2 regions of the Cupriavidus sp. genome follow, and region 2 is predicted to be linked to the other one. Evidence: riboswitches for the same ligand, from Rfam matches in the RefSeq annotation. Region 2 holds a riboswitch; the other holds the start of a gene.
The links. A riboswitch is a leader RNA that binds a small molecule or an ion and turns the genes downstream of it on or off. The one in region 2 is predicted to bind cobalamin.
Positions count from the first base shown of each region.

Region 1: another riboswitch for cobalamin. It lies ahead of ACO550_RS18485 (TonB-dependent receptor); the one in region 2 lies ahead of ACO550_RS10485 (TonB-dependent receptor plug domain-containing protein).

Region 1 covers NZ_DBHKYV010000014.1:100,563-109,430, reverse strand. The annotation lists gene ACO550_RS18505 (cation:dicarboxylate symporter family transporter) at 1-503, shown strand, start outside; gene cuyB (cysteate racemase) at 564-2,003, shown strand; gene ACO550_RS18495 (metallophosphoesterase) at 2,192-2,989, shown strand; gene ACO550_RS18490 (PepSY-associated TM helix domain-containing protein) at 3,029-4,477, opposite strand; gene ACO550_RS18485 (TonB-dependent receptor) at 4,488-6,701, opposite strand; cobalamin riboswitch at 6,735-6,981, opposite strand; gene ACO550_RS18480 (UTRA domain-containing protein) at 7,194-7,934, opposite strand; gene ACO550_RS18475 (tripartite tricarboxylate transporter substrate-binding protein) at 8,071-8,868, opposite strand, start outside.
Region 2 covers NZ_DBHKYV010000005.1:122,419-131,286, forward strand. The annotation lists gene ACO550_RS10455 (AMP-binding protein) at 34-1,584, shown strand; gene ACO550_RS10460 (SIMPL domain-containing protein) at 1,760-2,452, opposite strand; gene ACO550_RS10465 (EVE domain-containing protein) at 2,543-3,016, opposite strand; RNA gene ssrS (6S RNA) at 3,090-3,307, opposite strand; gene ACO550_RS10475 (cell division protein ZapA) at 3,695-4,018, opposite strand; gene ACO550_RS10480 (hypothetical protein) at 4,015-4,338, opposite strand; cobalamin riboswitch at 4,544-4,805, shown strand; gene ACO550_RS10485 (TonB-dependent receptor plug domain-containing protein) at 4,880-6,841, shown strand; gene ACO550_RS10490 (iron chelate uptake ABC transporter family permease subunit) at 6,845-7,852, shown strand; gene ACO550_RS10495 (ATP-binding cassette domain-containing protein) at 7,849-8,667, shown strand; gene cobO (cob(I)yrinic acid a,c-diamide adenosyltransferase) at 8,664-8,868, shown strand, end outside.

The sequences.
Region 1 (8,868 bases), on a different contig from region 2:
TCTCGACCGCCAGCAGCGAATCGGCGTACCCGAAGACCATCACGGCCCTGGAACGCTTTGGCGTCTCCAAACGCGTGTCGAGCTTCGTCTTGCCACTCGGATATTCGTTCAACCTTGATGGTTCGATGATGTATCAGGCGTTCGCCGTCATGTTCATTGCACAGGCGTACAACATTGAACTGTCCTTTACCCAGCAACTGACCATCCTCCTGGTGCTTATGGTCACGAGCAAGGGCATGGCTGGCGTTGCACGGGCTTCCCTGGTGGTGGTAGCAGCTACGCTGCCCATGTTCCATCTTCCGGAGGCCGGCCTTCTGCTCATCATTGGCATCGACCAGTTCTTCGACATGGGCCGAACCGCAACCAATGTCGTCGGCAACAGCGTTGCCACCGCGGTCGTGGCAAAACTTGAGAACGAAACATCACCTGAGACGGTCGATGGCGCCACGGATGCCGTGCCGTCGGGTGCGCTCGCCACACAGGTGAGCGCCACGCATCCATGAACTAAGCTTAATTCTCCCCGCACGGAATCAGCCTCGAAACCGAACCTACTCACAGACGCAATGCAAGACCTTACCTTTGGAATCATCGGCGGCCTCGGGACGCTTGCCGGGGCTGATCTCTTCCTCAAGCTTGTGAAATGCCGCGCGGTAATGGCAGATCAGGGTCGCTATCACTTCTTGTTCGAGCAGCATCCGTTTCGAGACGTCGCCGCCCCGCTTACCCGTGATGCCGGCATGACAGGGCGTAAGCTCTACGTCTTCAAGACGTGCCAATCCTTTGAAAGCAGAAAGGTTGACGCGGTGCTCATGCCCTGCTTCGCATCCCACACCTTTCGCGATGAACTCCAGTCGGAGCTTTCGGTTCGCATTGTCAACATGATGGATGCGCTGGCCCAGGCGTTGCGTGACGCATTGCCGGACGGTGGACGCATTGGCGTCCTGACGTCAGATTACGTTCGCGTTGCGGGCTTGTTCGATACGCACTTCCGTCAACGCTATGAGATCGTATATCCGACTGCCACGACACAGGCTGCACTGATGGAGGCGGTGTACGGTGCAGACGGCATCAAAGGCGGGAACACCGAGGGCATCGCCCTGGAGCACGTCCATCAATCGTGTCTGGAATTGCTCGACGCCGGGGCCGCCTTGATTGTCCCGGGAATGACCGAACTTTCACTGGTCGCCACCGCGTTGCAACGTCGTGGCATCCCCATTGTCGATGTGAACCAGGTCTACGCTGACTATGCTACGTCCATGGCGGACGGACAAGTCAGTCCGGCCTTCAAGCTCGGCATCGTCGGCGGCGTGGGCCCTGCCGCAACGGTCGACTTCATGGGCAAGGTCGTGAGCAACACCGTCGCGACCAGGGACCAGGATCACATCAAGATGGTCGTGGAGCAAAATCCGCAAATCCCGGATCGCACCGCAAATCTTCTGCGCCACGAAGCGGACCCGACAGTTGCACTCTATGCGACCTGCAAACGTCTCGAATCCGAGGGCGCCAACGCCATTGCAATCCCCTGCAATACCGCCCATGCGTATGTCGAGCGGCTTCAACCGCATCTCTCGATCCCGATTGTGAACATGCTGACGGAGACCGTCGGGCACATTGTGAGCAAGTATGGAAAGGGCACGAAAGTCGGACTACTCGCGACGTCAGGCACAGTGGAGAGCCGGGTCTATCACGATGCCGCCGAGGGGCAGCTCGAGTTGATCACGCCGTCGCCCGACTTCCAGGACATGGTGATGGACGCCATCTACGGCCCGGCAGGCGTGAAGGCCGGCTACACGCAGGGGCACTGTGCCGAGTCACTTCGGGCGGCCATCGAGCACCTTCAAAGTAAGGGCGCACAAGTCCAGATCCTCGGCTGTACCGAACTGCCGCTCATTTTCTCGCAGGCCGACAGCTTTCCGGTCGGGAGCGCGAGCGTAGCACTGGTGGACCCAACCGATGTCCTTGCAAAACGGTGCGTCCAGCTAGCGACCTCCACCAAGGCGTAGTGCGAGCCACGCTCTCAGTCCGAATCAACGCCGGTACGATAGGTCGCTGGCGACATCAGGACATAAGGCGATGGCTAACCAGTATTTCGCCCAAATTCGGTGCACGCACAACCGTCCCTGACCTCGGCTAACATGCTCAAGGGACGAGCGACACATTTGCACACCAGCAGGGGAAGCCGGGAATACCGATGACATCGATCGCACAGGTTTCAGATATCCATGTTCGACCTCAGGGCATGCTTTACCAGAACCTGATCGACTCGAATGCCATGTTCCTGAGCGCCATCCATGCGCTCAACCGTCTGGACCCCGCCCCTGACACCGTCCTGATCTCCGGAGACCTGACCGACGACGGATCGCCAGAGGCCTATGCCATGCTGAGAGAGCTACTCGGGTCGTTGATCCACCCCTATGCACTCATGCCTGGCAATCACGACAATCGGGATGCTCTGCGGGCGGCATTTGGCGACCAGCCATGGTGGCCCGAGGCCGGCGAACTCAATTTTGGTTTCGACGTTGGCGCTGTGCATGTGTTGGCAGTCGACAGCACCGTTCCGGGCTTCCACCATGGCGAACTAAGCCCATCGACGCTTGCGTGGCTTGAACGTGAACTCGAAGCGAACCGGGACAGGCGAATCGTCATTGCGATGCATCACCCGCCGTTCGACACCGGCATCCCCTATCTGGACAAGTATGGATTGCGCGAGTCTGGCGTTGTCGATCAAGTATTGTCGCGGCATCGGAATGTCGACTTGATCATCGCAGGACACGTTCACCGTGCCATGCATGCGCGTCTAGGTACGATACCCGTGTTGACATGTCCGAGCACCACGACCCAGATTGCCTTGCGATTGCATGCCGATGCAAAACCAGCGTCGTACATGGAGCCCCCGGCCTTCATGCTGCATCGATGGGGAACAACTGGCGGCACCGTATCGCACCTATGCTACGTAGACCATTTCGAGGGGCCGATGCCGTTCGCGTGAGAAGATTGTTTCTTGCGGAACGAGTGCAGGCCCAGCGGCTCAGCGGCGCAGCCGCCGCCATCCCACCACCACGCCGCTGACAGACATCGCCAGGCCGACGATCGACAGTGCCCAGACCACAACATCCCACCAGGGACGGTTTTGCGTCAACGCCACGAAGTCGTAGCTGTGAACGGCGTTGAACAGCCAGCGGTAAATGCGGCGGCTATCGTCGCTACGGCCGATGACCTGCCCGGTCGCCGGATCGACGTAGACCCAGGTATGGCTGGCATCGTCGAAACCAATGCGCAGTACCGGGAAGCGGCGCGCATGGTGATGGCTGTACCAATAAGCATCGGGTTCGGTTTGCACATCTGTTGACGCGATGCGTGCCTCGGGCATCAGCGTCGCCGCGGCACGGATCAATGCATCGTCCCGCCACTGCAGCGGTGCACCACCGTGTGGATCGATCGCACGCACGTGTCCGTCACTCGAAGACGCCAGCAGCACCGGCCTGCCTCCCGTCCACGTCATGCGGATCTCGCGCACGCCATCACCAAGCGCGTGCCAGGCCGGTGTCGGGAATGACGCGGCCGCATGCCCGGCGTAGCGCTGCAGCGCCGCCCCTTCGAAACCGCGCCCATTGAACCACTGGTTCGGATTGACTGACAGCCAGCCCGAGATCAGCCAGAACAGCAGGAACAGCGCGCCGACAAGGCCCGCGGCGTGGTGCCACGCCATCCAGCCGTGATAGGGCGACGTGCCGCCCATGCTGCCGTGCGCAAAGCGACGCCGCACACGCAACCGCAACCAGCCAATCCAGATACCGCTAATGGCCACCACCACGCATGGCCCCGACGTCCACAACACCACTTGCCGCCACAACGGCGGATCCTTGCGGATTGGCGTGAAGTAGAGCCAGTGTGGCACCGCGCCCAGCCAGTTCCAGAAGCGTTCGGTGCGGTGTGTATCGCGCATGACCTCGCCGGTCTTCGCCGAGACGTAGAGTTCGGTGCCAAGGCCGTCGTCGATAGCGAGGCGGTGCAACGGCCGCCAGGCGTTCAGCCCATTTGGCACGGTCCACTGGTCGCGCTCGGCCGTCTCCAGCCACTGCGCCGGCTTGCCGGCAAACCGTTGTGCGATAGCCTGCGCCGTGGTTGCGTCGATTTGCGAGATCACTCGGCCATCGACCGCGGAAACGGTGTACGGCCTGCCCTTGCCATCGATCATGCGATAGACGGGTAGATCGCCCGCCATCTCGAGCCGCAGGCTACGCGGGAAGGTATCGAGCCCCGCCGCTACCATGGCTGCGTCGGGCGTGGTGGCGATCGAGCGCAGCGCCAGCGGCGGCAGGCCGGCCAGCCGTTCGGTATCGGTCAGCGCGGGAAATCCCACATACATCATGACCAGCCCCGAGCCAAACCACATCGCGATCAGCAGGCAGCCGGCTATCCCCATCCAGCGATGGATCAGGTACAGCCAGCGCTTCACCCTGAGCTTGCGCCACACGGCCGCGGCCTCAGAAGTAGAAGTTGACTGACAGCTCGGCCGAGCGAGGACGCCCCAGCAGCCATTGCTGGCCGCCGTTCGAGAACGATTCGGCGTAATCGCGGTTAAACAGGTTGTAGACGCGCAGCGTCAACGCCGCCTGCTTCGACACGCGCCACGACAGTGCAGTGTCGACCGTTGTGTAGCTTGGTACGCGCACACGATTGGCAGTATCCGCATAGCGGCCACCTACGTAACGCAGGCCCGCCCCCAGCGTCCACTGTGGCACGAAGTTCCAGGTCAACCACGCATTGGCCGCCTGCTGCGGTACGCTGGTCGGCACATTGCCGGCGCGCGACACCAGTACGCCACCGACCGATTCGTTGAAGTCGTCGTAGCGCGCACGCAGCACCGTACCGTTGACATCCAGACGCAGGCCGCGCACCACTTCCACGCTGGCTGAGGCTTCCAGTCCGCGTGACGATTGCTCTCCTACCTGCTGCGTGATGGTCGGATTGACCGGGTCACGCGACAGCAGATTCTTCTTGCGGATCTCGTAAGCCGCGAATGTCCATTCACCGCGATTGCCCCAGAACGCCTGCTTCACACCCACTTCCACCTGCTTGCCGGTGGCCAGTTCGAAGTTCCGTTGCGCATCGGACGTAGTAATCAGCGCGCCGAGCGGATCGGTGGCCGTGGCGTACTGCGCATAGACCGACAGGCTCGGTGTGAACTGGTACACCGTACCCACGCGCCACGTGGTATTGGCGAAGGTCTTGTCCCAGGCCGTGTTGGCCACCAGATCGGTACGGGTCATCGCCGCATGGTCGAAACGCACGCCACCGATCACGGACCACTTCTCCGTCACGGAAATGCGATGTTCGCCGAACAGCGCGTACTGCGTGGTGTTGGTGCGGAAACGCGGTGACGTAACGATGCCCGGCGGACTGAAGAACATTCCCGGATCAAAGTCATACGCATTGACCGTCGACGAGCCGCCATACGGCGAGTTGTTGGAATGCGTGAAATTGATCTTGTTGACGTCGAAGCCCACCGTCGTGGCGTTGTCGAGGCCGAACAGCCTGCTCTTGACCGTGATGTCCGCGCGGTTGCCCACCTGTTCCTGGTCGTGCAGGATTTCCAGGTAGTCGGTACGGCGTACCTGCGAGGTGGCCGGCAGGAACGTATAGGTCTCACTGTCGCGCCAGTGCCGATGGCTGGTCAGGTAATAGAACTGGTTGCGCACCGTGACGCGGTCATTGGGCGTCCATTCGGCGTTCAGGCGCGTCCAGCGGTCGCGATAGCTGATCTGGGCATCGCCCACGTTGTAGTTTTTCTTGCGCAGCGAAGTATCCAGGCTGCCGTTCACCAGTGGCGTGCCAAGGTACTGCTGCGGATGCTGGGTGCCGTCGTCATAGGACAGCGTCAGGTTGAAGTCCGGGTTGACGTCCAGCCGCACCGACGCCGACACCATCAGGTTGTTCGAGTCGCCGCGATCGACCCAGCCGGCCGAGCGGTTGTAGGCGGTGGCGAAACGGTACGACAGGTTGTCATTGACCTTGCCGCCGCTGTCGAACGCCACGCGCGCGGTTTTTTCAGTGCCGCCAGTGATCTGGAGTTCGTTCTCGATCGGGCCGCGGATCGGCTTCTTCTGCACCACGTTGACCACACCGCCGATTGCCCCTTCGCCATACATGACCGAAGCGGGACCACGCAGGACCTCGATGCGATCCACCGACCAGGTGTCGAACGGGAAGGTGACGGTGCCCGACGCCACGTACATGCGCGTGCCGTCGAGCAGTTGCATGACCGAGCCCTGCCCCGCGAAACCGCGCGCGGCCAGCGACGTGCCGCCGTTGCCCGGCGCCGGGTTCGCCGTGATACCGGTGGCCCGGGTGACCGCTTCGCGCACGCTCAGGTCGCCGCGCGCGCGAATCGTTTCGCCGATGAGCACTTCAACGCTCGCGGGTGTTTCCAGCGGCGTCAGGCCAAGCCGGCTGCCGGTGTATTCGGGCTTCGACAGTGCGAGTCCGGGTTGCGCGACCTCGCTGACCGTGATGGCCGGGAGCGTGCTCTCCTTCCTCTCCGAAGGGATCTCCTGGGCAAATGCGTAGGGAAGGTTCAGGCCGGCAACGGTGCCGAGCGAGGCAGCCAGCAGGCGCGGCTGGCGTCCATACGACAAGCGCAGGCGGAATTGTGCCGAGCGCGAGCGGCCAGCGGAAAACGCAGACAAGTTGTATTTCATCGTGAAGCCGGACGACCCCGTCCGTGCAATGAGTGTCGATGATGACAACAGGCCGGTATCCGGGCTTGCAGGTTGGAAGCGTTCGCTTCCAGGATGCCATCGCCTTCCCGCGGCAGCAAAGCTGTTGCGCAGTGACTGTCGACTCGAAAACTCAGAGCCGACGTGATGGTTCCCAAACCTGCTTACCGTTGCGGGGGCAGCACAGGCTGGCCGAGTTTGCGGCGTTCCTGTTTCCCGTTTAACCAATGGGATTTCCCATCGGCACCTGCATCACGTTCGGCGCGCAAGGGGTACGCGCCGCGAGCGCATTCTACTCGTAACTATCCATTACGAGCCCAACTCCGTAACAGAAACAACACATTTTGGATTCGAGCCGGCGACAGAGGGCTCGATTTGATATCGAAGTTGGCGTATTTGGTAGATATCCAAGTCCGTCGATGGATTGGTGCGGTGAGACAGAGCATCCAACTTGTGAGCGACGCGGCTCAGCCGTCAAGGCTGCGACAGCGTGAACTCATGATGCGATGTGTTGAGCTTTGAGACGCGATACTCGATGCGTTCATCGTGGTATGAATACGCTACCCGCAAGACCAGCAGCAACGCACAGCCTTCAGGCGCGCCGATCAACTCACTATCTTCCTTGTCCGCCAGGGTCGCACGCAGCCGCTCCTCGGTGCGGATGATGTTGATGCCAAACTCATCCTGATAGAAGTTGTATAGCGTATTCGGTCGCTCACGAAGTTGCGCCTCCGTGAGCGTCGGGAACCTGTCTGCCGGTACCGTAATGTCATCGATCATGACCGGCGTTTTCTCCAGCGAAAGCGCGTTGGAGAACCTGAAAACGGGGTCACCGACCGATAGTCCCAGCGCCGCTGCTTCGGCCTTGTCTGCCTTGGCACGTCGGAACTTCACAAGCCGCACGGTTGGATAGTCGCGATGCCCGTCCTGGCGCACCACACGGAAGAACCGGAAGAAGTGGTCTTCCAGCCGATGCGTTGCTACGAACGTGCCCCGGCCCTGATGGCGAATCAGGATGTTCTCCGCCACCAGCTCATCGATCGCTTTGCGCAGTGTCCCGACGGAAACGCCGAACCGCTCGATCAGCTTCCGTTCCGACGGAATTGCTTCGGCCGGCTTCCACTCGCCTTCCGAAAGCGCGGCCAGAATGGCGCGTTTCACATCCTTGTACAAAACGCCACCAATGGAAGCGCTGGCGTCGAATCTGGAACCCACGACGAATATCCTCAGGTTATGCGGTTTCAAAGCCGGCAAGCCGACATTCATATAGATAAACTACATGATACTGAACTTGCTCCCAGCCCCCAAGAAACCGGTGCGTCCCATTGGCAACCAGCGCGGAACATCGATGTCACTCAACCCGGATGCGCTTCTCTTCGATGACTTTGGCCCATCGCGTCACTTCCGTACCGAAGTACTCGGCAAACGGCGGACCGCTTTGCGGTGCCGGTGTGAAGCCCGCTGCCGCAATGCGCTGGCGCACCGATTCATTTGCCAGCATGCGCGCCACGGATGCGGAAATTTTCTCCACAACGGGGCGCGGCGTACCGGCTGGCACCATCAGGCCAGTCCAGTTCTCAACAATCAGGTCGGGATACCCCGCCTCCGCGACGGTCGGCACATCCGGAAGCAATGGGTGACGCTCGCGGGTGGTGACCGCCAGGGCCCGCAGTTTCCCGGCTTTCACGTACGCCAGCGATTCCGGGAAATTGGAGAAGACCACATCGATCTGGCCACCGATCAGATCCGTCATGGAAGGCGCGCCGCCCTTGTATGGCACGTGCGTCAGGTTGACCTTACTCTGGCTTTCGAACAGCGCAAGCGTCAGATGAGGCGGCGTGCCATTCCCACTAGATCCGGCATTCAATGTCGACCTTTGCGCGGCGGCCGCCAACTCCTTCATTGACTTGATCGGAGAATTGGCCGGGACCACCACCACCATGGGCGACGAAGCGACTCGAACGACAGGCAGCAAATCCTTCTGCATACTGAACGGCAGCGTGGGAAACAGCGTCACGTTCGACGCATGCGTCAGCGTTACCGCCAACCATGTGTAGCCGTCCGCAGGCGCTTTCGCAACCTGGTCTGCCCCGATGTTGGCATTGCCACCGGGCTTGTTGTCCACGACGATGGGCTTTTTCCATTCTTC
Region 2 (8,868 bases):
TTTCCGGCGCGCCATTCCCTCTTGCTCAGTACCATGAACGCCAATCTGTTCGCCCTGTTCGAATCCCGTTTTCCCGCCGATCGCAGCGCGTGCTGCATCGAAACGCACGATGGCCTCTACTACACGTGGGACGATCTCGATCGCGCCACGGCCAAAATCGCCAACCTGCTGGCCGCGCTGAAGCTGCCGGCCGGTGCCCGCGTGGCGGTACAGGTCGAGAAGTCGCCCGAGGCGCTGTTCCTGTACCTGGCCACGCTACGTGCGGGCTATGTGTACCTGCCGCTGAATACGGCGTACCAGGAAGCCGAGATCGACTACTTCGTCGGCAATGCCGAACCGGCGGTGGTGGTTTGCAGCAGCAACAATTTCGGCTGGGTGTCGAAGGTCGCGTTTGCCCATGGCACCGCGCACGTGTTCACGCTCGATGAGAATCGCACGGGCTCGCTGCTGCAGCGCGCGGCGGCGCAGCCGGACACGTTCGAGACCGTGCAGCGCGCCGACGACGACCTGGCCGCGATCCTGTACACGTCAGGCACTACCGGCCGCAGCAAGGGCGCGATGCTGACGCACCGCAACCTGGCATCGAACGCGCTGACGCTGCATGAATACTGGGGCTGGCGCAGCGACGACGTGCTGCTGCATATGCTGCCGATCTTCCACGTGCATGGCCTGTTTGTCGCGTCGCATGGCGCGCTGCTGGCAGGTGCCAAGATGATCTGGGCACCGAAGCTCGACATGGGCCAGATCCTGAAATTCATTCCCCGTACCACGGTGATGATGGGCGTGCCCACGTACTACGTGCGCATGGTGCAGGAAGCGCGTTTCGACAAGGAAGCCTGCCGCAATATGCGGTTGTTCGTGTCGGGCTCGGCGCCGCTGCTGCTGGAGACGTTCGATGCGTTCCGCGAGCGCACGGGCCACACGATCCTGGAGCGCTATGGCATGAGCGAGACCGTGATGCTGGTGTCGAATCCGTACGATCCGGCGCAGGGTGAGCGCATTGGCGGCACCGTAGGCATGCCGTTGCCGGGTGTGTCGGTACGTGTGATGGATGGCGAGGGCAAGCCGTGCACGCCGGGTGTGATCGGCAATGTCGAGGTCAAGGGCCCGAACGTGTTCAAGGGCTACTGGCGCATGCCGGAAAAGACCGCCGAGGAATTTACCGCCGACGGCTGGTTCAAGACCGGCGACGTGGGCCGCTTTGGTGGCGCCATCGCCAGCCAGGCCGGCGAGCGCCAGGTGCCGGACAGCTACCTGACCATCGTTGGCCGCAGCAAGGACCTGATCATCTCGGGCGGCTACAACGTCTACCCGAAGGAAATCGAGAGCTTTATCGACGAGATGCCCGGCGTGGTGGAATCTGCCGTGATCGGCGTGCCCCATGCGGATTTCGGCGAGGCCGTAGTGGCCGTGGTGGTACGCAAGCCCGGCGCGGAAATCGATGAAGCAAACATGATCGGCACGCTCAAGGGCCGCATCGCCAATTTCAAGGTGCCCAAGCGCGTGCACGTGGTGGACGAACTGCCGCGCAATACGATGGGCAAGGTCCAGAAAAACGTACTGCGCCAGCAGTTCGGACTGTAGCCTGAAATCCCGATGGGGTTGCTTTGCTCCCCTCTCCCGCATGGCGGGAGAGGGGTTGGGGGAGAGGGCCGGAGGTTCAAATCGCCACGAGTGGCAAGCAGCACCGCCATGCCCTCACCCCCAACCCCTCTCCCACGTTGTGGGAGAGGGGAGAAAACACAGTCAGAGCCCGTTTTTACTTCACCATCTGCACCGACCCGTTGACCGATACGGTCACCTGGGCCTTGCCGCCTTCCACGGGAATCGGTGCGCCGGCATCGGCCGACATGGCCTTGGCTGCGTACATGCGCGGCATCGGCGGCATGACGCCACCCGATTCATTGACCGAGACTTCGCGGATCGTATAGCCGTTGTAGCCAAACAGCTTCGTCGTTGCTTGCGCCTTGTCGCGGAACGCGGTCACAGCCTGGTCTTCCAGCTTCTGTTCGGCTGCCTGGCGAGCTTCGCGCGACAGCGAGAACGAGATGTTCTGCACCTGCATCTGGTTAGCCAGTTCACCGGCGAGCTTCGATACCGCGGCAAAGTCCTTTGACTTGAGCACGATTTCCGAGCGTCCGCGCCATGTGCTGATCTTGCCGTTGCGGTCGGTGTTCGGATGAATCGTAAAGCCGCCCGACTGCGCTTCCACGCCCGATACACGCTTGGCCTGCGCCAGTGCGGCCTGTGTGCGCGTGGACAGTGCGTTGGAAATGGCGGAAGGCTCCGGGCCTTCCTGTTCGGCGGCCAGCGTCAGCTGAACCACGTCGGTCGGCACTTCGGTCACGGCCTGCGCCGACAGCGACAAGACGCCGGAGGGCGGCGGTACGGTCTGGGCCGAAGCCATGGCGGCAGTAGTGCTCAGCAGCGAGGCGGCCAGCAGTTTCTTCATATGGTTCTCCCGATCGAATGTGATGGCTATCAGATGCGCAACCGCGCATTTCGTTCCATACGGCCATGCGCGCGGGTGAAACCGCGGCGGCTACTTCATCAGCTTGTCGGTGATGAAACGCCATTCGGCCGGCGTGACCGGCGTGATGGACAGCCGGTTGCCGCGGCGAAGCACCACCATGTCCGCCAGCGCGTCATGCTCGCGCAAGGCCGGCAATGGAATCAGCGCGCTCTTGTTCACGAAACGCACATCCACCAGCGACCAGCGCGGCTCTTCCTGCTTCGAGGCGCGGTCGTAGTAGTTGCTCTTCGGATCGAACTGCGTGGGATCGGGGTAGGGCTGCGAGCAGACTTCGGCAATGCCGGCGATGCCGGGCTCGGGACATGACGAGTGATAGAACAGTACGCCATCGCCGATGCGCATCTGGTCGCGCATGAAATTGCGTGCCTGGTAATTGCGCACGCCAGTCCAGGGCAGGGTGCCCTCGCGTGCCAGATCGTCGATGCTGGCCTCGTCCGGTTCGGACTTCATCAGCCAGTACTGCCGCGCTCGCTTCTCGGACATGTATGACAGATTCGACGTTGAAATGAAAAAAGGCGGTGGTTCATTGAAACCACCGCCTCTTCACCACTTGAAGGGGGTCCCCGCCTTGGCCGCTGGATCGGCATCCTGAACCCAAGTGAGGTTCAGAGTGGCTGCGGAAGTCGCATTTTGGGTACATCACCCACTCAGGGAGTCCAAGCTGGGCCCAGACTGTGAATGCGGTGACGCGCTCGCCCACACGACATAATCCCGCACCATGCAATGCATATCGGTTCAAGGAGTTTATGATCCTCACGAACCAGGCAGGGAAACTGTCAAACGTCTGACTTTGATTCCTGTGCGTGCAACACGCTTGGGATGTCAGACGTTTGCCGTTTCAAACAAAGATGGGATGGAAACGGCGGCCGGGCACGATAACCCAACCATTCAACTGTGCTGGTTGCTTGCGCCGCACAGTGGCTCCACTATACACCGCGATGTCAGCCATACCAAGTCGGACATGCCGTGTCGTTACATTTTCCACCACAGTGTTGTCGCGGTGCCGCCTCAGCGCCGTCACAGCGACTAACACGCAACCCATGCACGGCTAACGCGCGGCACAGGCTTCACATGCATGTGATATGTGGTCACGGCCACGCAATTCAAGCATGCGTAGCAGGGTTTTTTATGCGTGCCCGCCTGCCACGCACCTGTGCGTACTTAGCGCGTACCCACGTGTGCGTACTGGCGCAGCGCCTCGTCGGCACGCTCGTTGAGCTCGCGAATGCGTGCACGTACCGCGTCGACGGGAATCGTGCCGTCTTCTTCCTGCTTGCGTCGCGCGGCCAGGAAGTCAGACGCAATACTGATTGCGGCCATTACCGCCACGCGTTCCACGCCCTTGGCCGATACGCTGCCCTTGAGCTTGTTCATCTTGTCATCCACCAGCGCCACGGCTTCCAGCAGCGCGGCCTCATTGTCCGGCGCGATCGCGAAGCGGTAGGACTGGCCGGCGATGATCACTTCGACTTGCTTGTTGCTCATGCGTGTTCTCCGGGGGCTTGCTGCGAGCCTTCCGATGCGGCGCGCGGGGTGCCGTCACCGAGCAGGTCGAGCTGGCGCGCATCGCTGGCCGTGGGCAGCTTGTCCAGGATGGACTGGATGCGCAGCTGGGCTTCCTCGATCTTGATATTGAGCAGTTCGCGGTCGGCCGCCATGGCTTCGCGGTCCGCACGCAACTGGCTCGCCTCGGCCTGCAGGCGGTCGATCTCCGCGCGCAGTCGCTGGTTCTCCGCCGCTAGGGTGTCTGCATGATGCAGCACGCGCCCGATCTTGGCGGCCAGTTGTTCGAGTTCGTTGAGCATAGTGCCTGTCGTGTCCGGTAGGAATTGGTGTCAGGTTTCGGGATTCTAGCCGATGCACGCGCGGGAGCTACCGCCAACGTGCCCGATGAGACTAGGGTGTCGACCGGAAGTTGCATCGATCTGCGCCGATCGGCACGATTCCACGTGCCAAACAACGGTTATCGGCAACTTGATCGGTCGCATTGACGCCAACTTTGAAACTGCCTACACTCGCGCCGTTCCAGGTGCTCGCGGCCTCCACACGTAGGGGTCGCAGTTCAACGGGAAACAGGGAGCCAGGGCGCCGACGTCATGTCGGGGCAGGCCAACCTGTGCTGCCCCCGCAACGGTAAGCGATCGCGAATCCGCCAGTTTGTTTTTCGGTGTCATTCGCAGGGCCGGCCAAGCGCCACTGATCCGTGTCGATCGGGAAGGCGGCCTGCCTGATGTCGTCAGCCCGGATACCGGCCTGTAGAACGCGGGCGTCCGCCCCCACGCGGCACGCCTCATCGCCATATGGTCCGCGGGGGAACGGGCCAGGCCGTTCTTATCCATCCTGCTCATGCGTTCCACGCTATCCAGGTCGACCGTCGCGGTGAAGCCGCCGGTTCGCCCGTCCGTGCCCGCCATCATGGCGGCCGTTGCCGTTTTTTCCGCATCCCATGTGTCGGCGTTCGCGCAAACCGCGCCCGCTGAAGACACCCCGGCCCAGTCCGAACAGTCCACCCAGCCAGCCCAGACGCTGGCACCGGTAGTCGTCACCGCATCGCGCACTGCCCAACGCGTGACCGAGGCGCTGCCGCATACCACGGTAGTGACCCAGGACGACATCGTCAACTCGCAGGCGCCCGACCTGCGCTCGCTGTTGCGCGGCAAGGCCGGGGTCGAGTTTGCCACCAATGGCGGCATGGGGGCCAATACCTCGCTGTTCATGCGTGGCGCCAACTCCAATCAGGTGCTGATCCTGGTAGATGGGGTGCGCATTGCCGGGGTCAGCGGCGGCACGGCACAGCTCGCGAATATCCTGCCCGACCAGATCGACCATATCGAGGTGGTACGCGGCAACGTGTCGGCCCTGTATGGTTCGGATGCAATTGGCGGCGTGGTGCAGATCTTTACCAAGAACGGCGTCGGCCAGGCGCCGGCCGCGAACGCGCAGGTCGAGTACGGCAGCAACAATACACGCCAGGGCACGGTGGGCTATGGCGGCCAGATTGGCGATACCTCGTTCAACCTGACGGGCTCCATCTTCAAGACTGACGGGTTCTCGTCGATCAACTACAACCAGTGGGCGGCAGCCAACGCTGCCAGCGTAAGACGCGGCGCGGGTCCGAACCCGGGCGACAACCCCTACGAGAACAAGAGCGTTTCAGGTCAGGTCCGGCACAAGTTCACGCAGGACTGGCATGCCGGCTTTGCGGCGTACTATTCCAACAGCCAGCTCTCCTACGACAGCACCAGCGGCAAGCCGACCGACGACTTTCGCATGGACAGCGAGCTCTACACGCTGTCCGCATTCGCCAACGGCAGGGTGACATCGAACTGGACCACGCACTTCAAGGTCGCGCAGAGCGAGGATCGCTCCGAGGGCACCAAGAACGGCCTGTTCGACAGCCTGTTCAGCACGCGCAACCGCCAGTTCAACTGGCAGAACGAGTATGCGCTGACACCCGATCACAAGCTGCTGTTCGGTACCGACTGGCTGCAGCAGGAACTGACGTCGAGTTCGTACAACGCCCCTTCGCGCAACGTGTTCTCGGTCTATGGTGGATATGAAGGCCGGATCGGTCGCCACCAGTTGCAGATCAATGCGCGCAACGACCATTACTCCGACTTCGGCAACCAGGGCACCTTCTTCGCCGGGTACGGCTTCAACGTGACCGAGCAGGTCAAGCTGATCGCCAACATCAGCAATGCGTTCCGCGCGCCGACGTTCAACGAACTGTACTATCCGGGCTTTGGCCAGCCGAACCTGCAACCCGAGCGCGCCAAGTCCGCAGAAGCGGGCGTGCAGGTCGATACCGCCAGCGCCGGACTGTTGCGCGTGACCGCGTTCGAAACGCGCTATGACGACCTGATCGTGTCGACGCAGGTATCGCCGGGCATCTACCTGGCGCAAAACGTGAACAAGGCCAAGGTGCAGGGTATCGAGGCCACTTGGCGTGCCACGGTATGGGGTACCGACCTTGGCGCCAACGTGACCTTCCAGAACCCGGTCGACGAGGCGAACAACACGCAATTGCTGCGCCGCGCGCGCCGCTATGCATCGTTCGACGTGGGTCGCAATTTCGGCAACTGGCGCTTCGGTGGCCAATGGCTGGTATCGTCGTCGCGACTCGATTCCGGCTCGCGTACGCTGGGCGGATACGGTATTGTCAACCTCAACGCCCGCTACAACATCGACAAGCAATGGTTCGTCGCCGCCCGTGTGGAAAACCTGTTCGACAAGAACTACATGCTCGCCTTCCCGTACAACACGCAGGGTCGGGCCGGGTTCATCACGCTGGGGTGGCGCCAGAAGTAAGCCATGTCTGAGTTGCGGCGCGCGCTGACCGTCTGGAGCGTCCTGGCCATCGCCGGGGCGGCGGTGTTCGCACTGTCGCTGGCGGCGGGCAGCGTGTCGCTCGATGCCGCGCAACTCTGGCAGGCGCTGACTGGCGCGGACACCGGCACGGCAGGCGCGATCGTGCGCGAGTTGCGCCTGCCGCGCGCGGCGGCGGCGTTTGCATGCGGGGGGCTGCTGGCACTATCGGGTGCCCTGATGCAGGTGCTGTTACGCAATCCGCTGGCCGAGCCCTATGTGCTCGGCGTGTCTGGCGGTGCTTCCACCGGTGCGCTGCTGGCGATGCTGTTCATGCTGCCGTACTGGTGGGTGCAGGTTGGTGCCGCCGGCGGTGCGCTGTGTTCAATGTTGCTGGTGGCCACGCTTGCGCGACGCGACCTGCTGCATCCGCAAGTCCAGGGTGGTCATCATGAGGCCGGTGCGCGGCTATTGCTGACGGGCGTGATCCTGGCGGCCGGCTGGGGTGCCGTGATTACATTGATCCTGGCCGTCGCGCCCGAGTCGCGCCTGCGCGGCATGCTGTTCTGGCTGACCGGCGATCTCAGCGGCACCGGCAGCTATGGTTGGGCGCTGGCGACGCTGGGCGTGGCACTGGTGCTGGCCATGCCGATGGCACGCGCGCTGAATGTGATGCTGCTCGGCGAAACCGTGGCGCAATCGCTGGGCGTGCGCGTGGGTCGCGTGCGGCTGGCCACGTTCCTGATTGCATCGTTCGCGATTGCCGCCGCGATCACCACGGCCGGGTCGATCGGTTTTGTCGGCCTGGTGGTGCCACATATGGTGCGGCTGGCGTGGGGCAACGACCAGCGCCAGCTGCTGCCCGCGTCGGTGTTGCTGGGCGGCACGCTGCTGATGGCGGCCGACCTGATCGCGCGCACGATCATTGCCCCGGCGCAGTTGCCGGTGGGCGTGATCACGGCATTGCTCGGCGTGCCGACCTTCCTTTATCTGTTGCTGCGGAGACCGCGATGAGTCCGGTCAGCCAATGGTTCGAACCGCTCGCCGAATGTCCGCGGCTGTCCCTGCACGATGTACGGCTGCGCGCCGGCAACCGCGTGCTGGTGGATGGCCTCTCGCTGTCGATCGGCGCTGGCCAGCTGTGGTGCATCGTTGGCCCGAACGGCGTGGGCAAGTCCACGTTGATGGGGGTGCTGGCTGGCCTGCGCACGCCCGATGGCGGTACGGTGCAGGTCGATGGCACGGTGGCCAGCCGGGTGGCTCCGGCCACGCTGGCTCGCCAGCGCGCCTACCTGCCACAGGCCGTGCACGACACGTTCTCGATGGTGGTCGAGGACGCAGTGCGTATCGGCCGCCATCCACACCTTAGTGGCTGGGGTTGGGGCCAGCGCGACGACGACCGCATCGTGCGCGACGTGATTCACGAACTGGACCTCGATGCGCTGGCCACGCGCGATGTTTTGACGCTGTCCGGTGGCGAACGTCAGCGGGTTTCGCTGGCCGCCGCACTGGCGCAGCAGGCACCATTGCTGATGCTCGACGAACCGGTCGCGCATCTGGACCTGCGCCATCAGATCGTGGTGCTCGATCTGCTGCGCAGGCTGACCCACGCGGGTCGCCATGCCGCCGTGGTGATCCTGCACGACCTGACACTGGCACGCCGCTATGCCAGCCATGCGTTGCTGATGGCCGAGGATGGCCATGCATTGCATGGTCCCGCGCAAGACGTATTGACTCCCGCGCAGTGCTCACGCGCACTGCGTACCCCGATTATCAGTATCAGCGACGGTACCCATACCGCGCTGATCCCCGACGGAAATCCGCGATGAGCGACACCCAGAACCAGGACGAAGGCCGCGACGAGCGCCACCGCGCGCGCATGGCGCGCAAGAAGGAAGTAGTCGATGCAAAGATCGCCTCGGCCCAGGCCGAGCGTGGCGTAATCGTGATCACCACCGGCAACGGCAAGGGCAAGTCGAGCTCGGGCTTTGGCATGGTGGTGCGCGCGATGGGGCACGGCATGCACACGG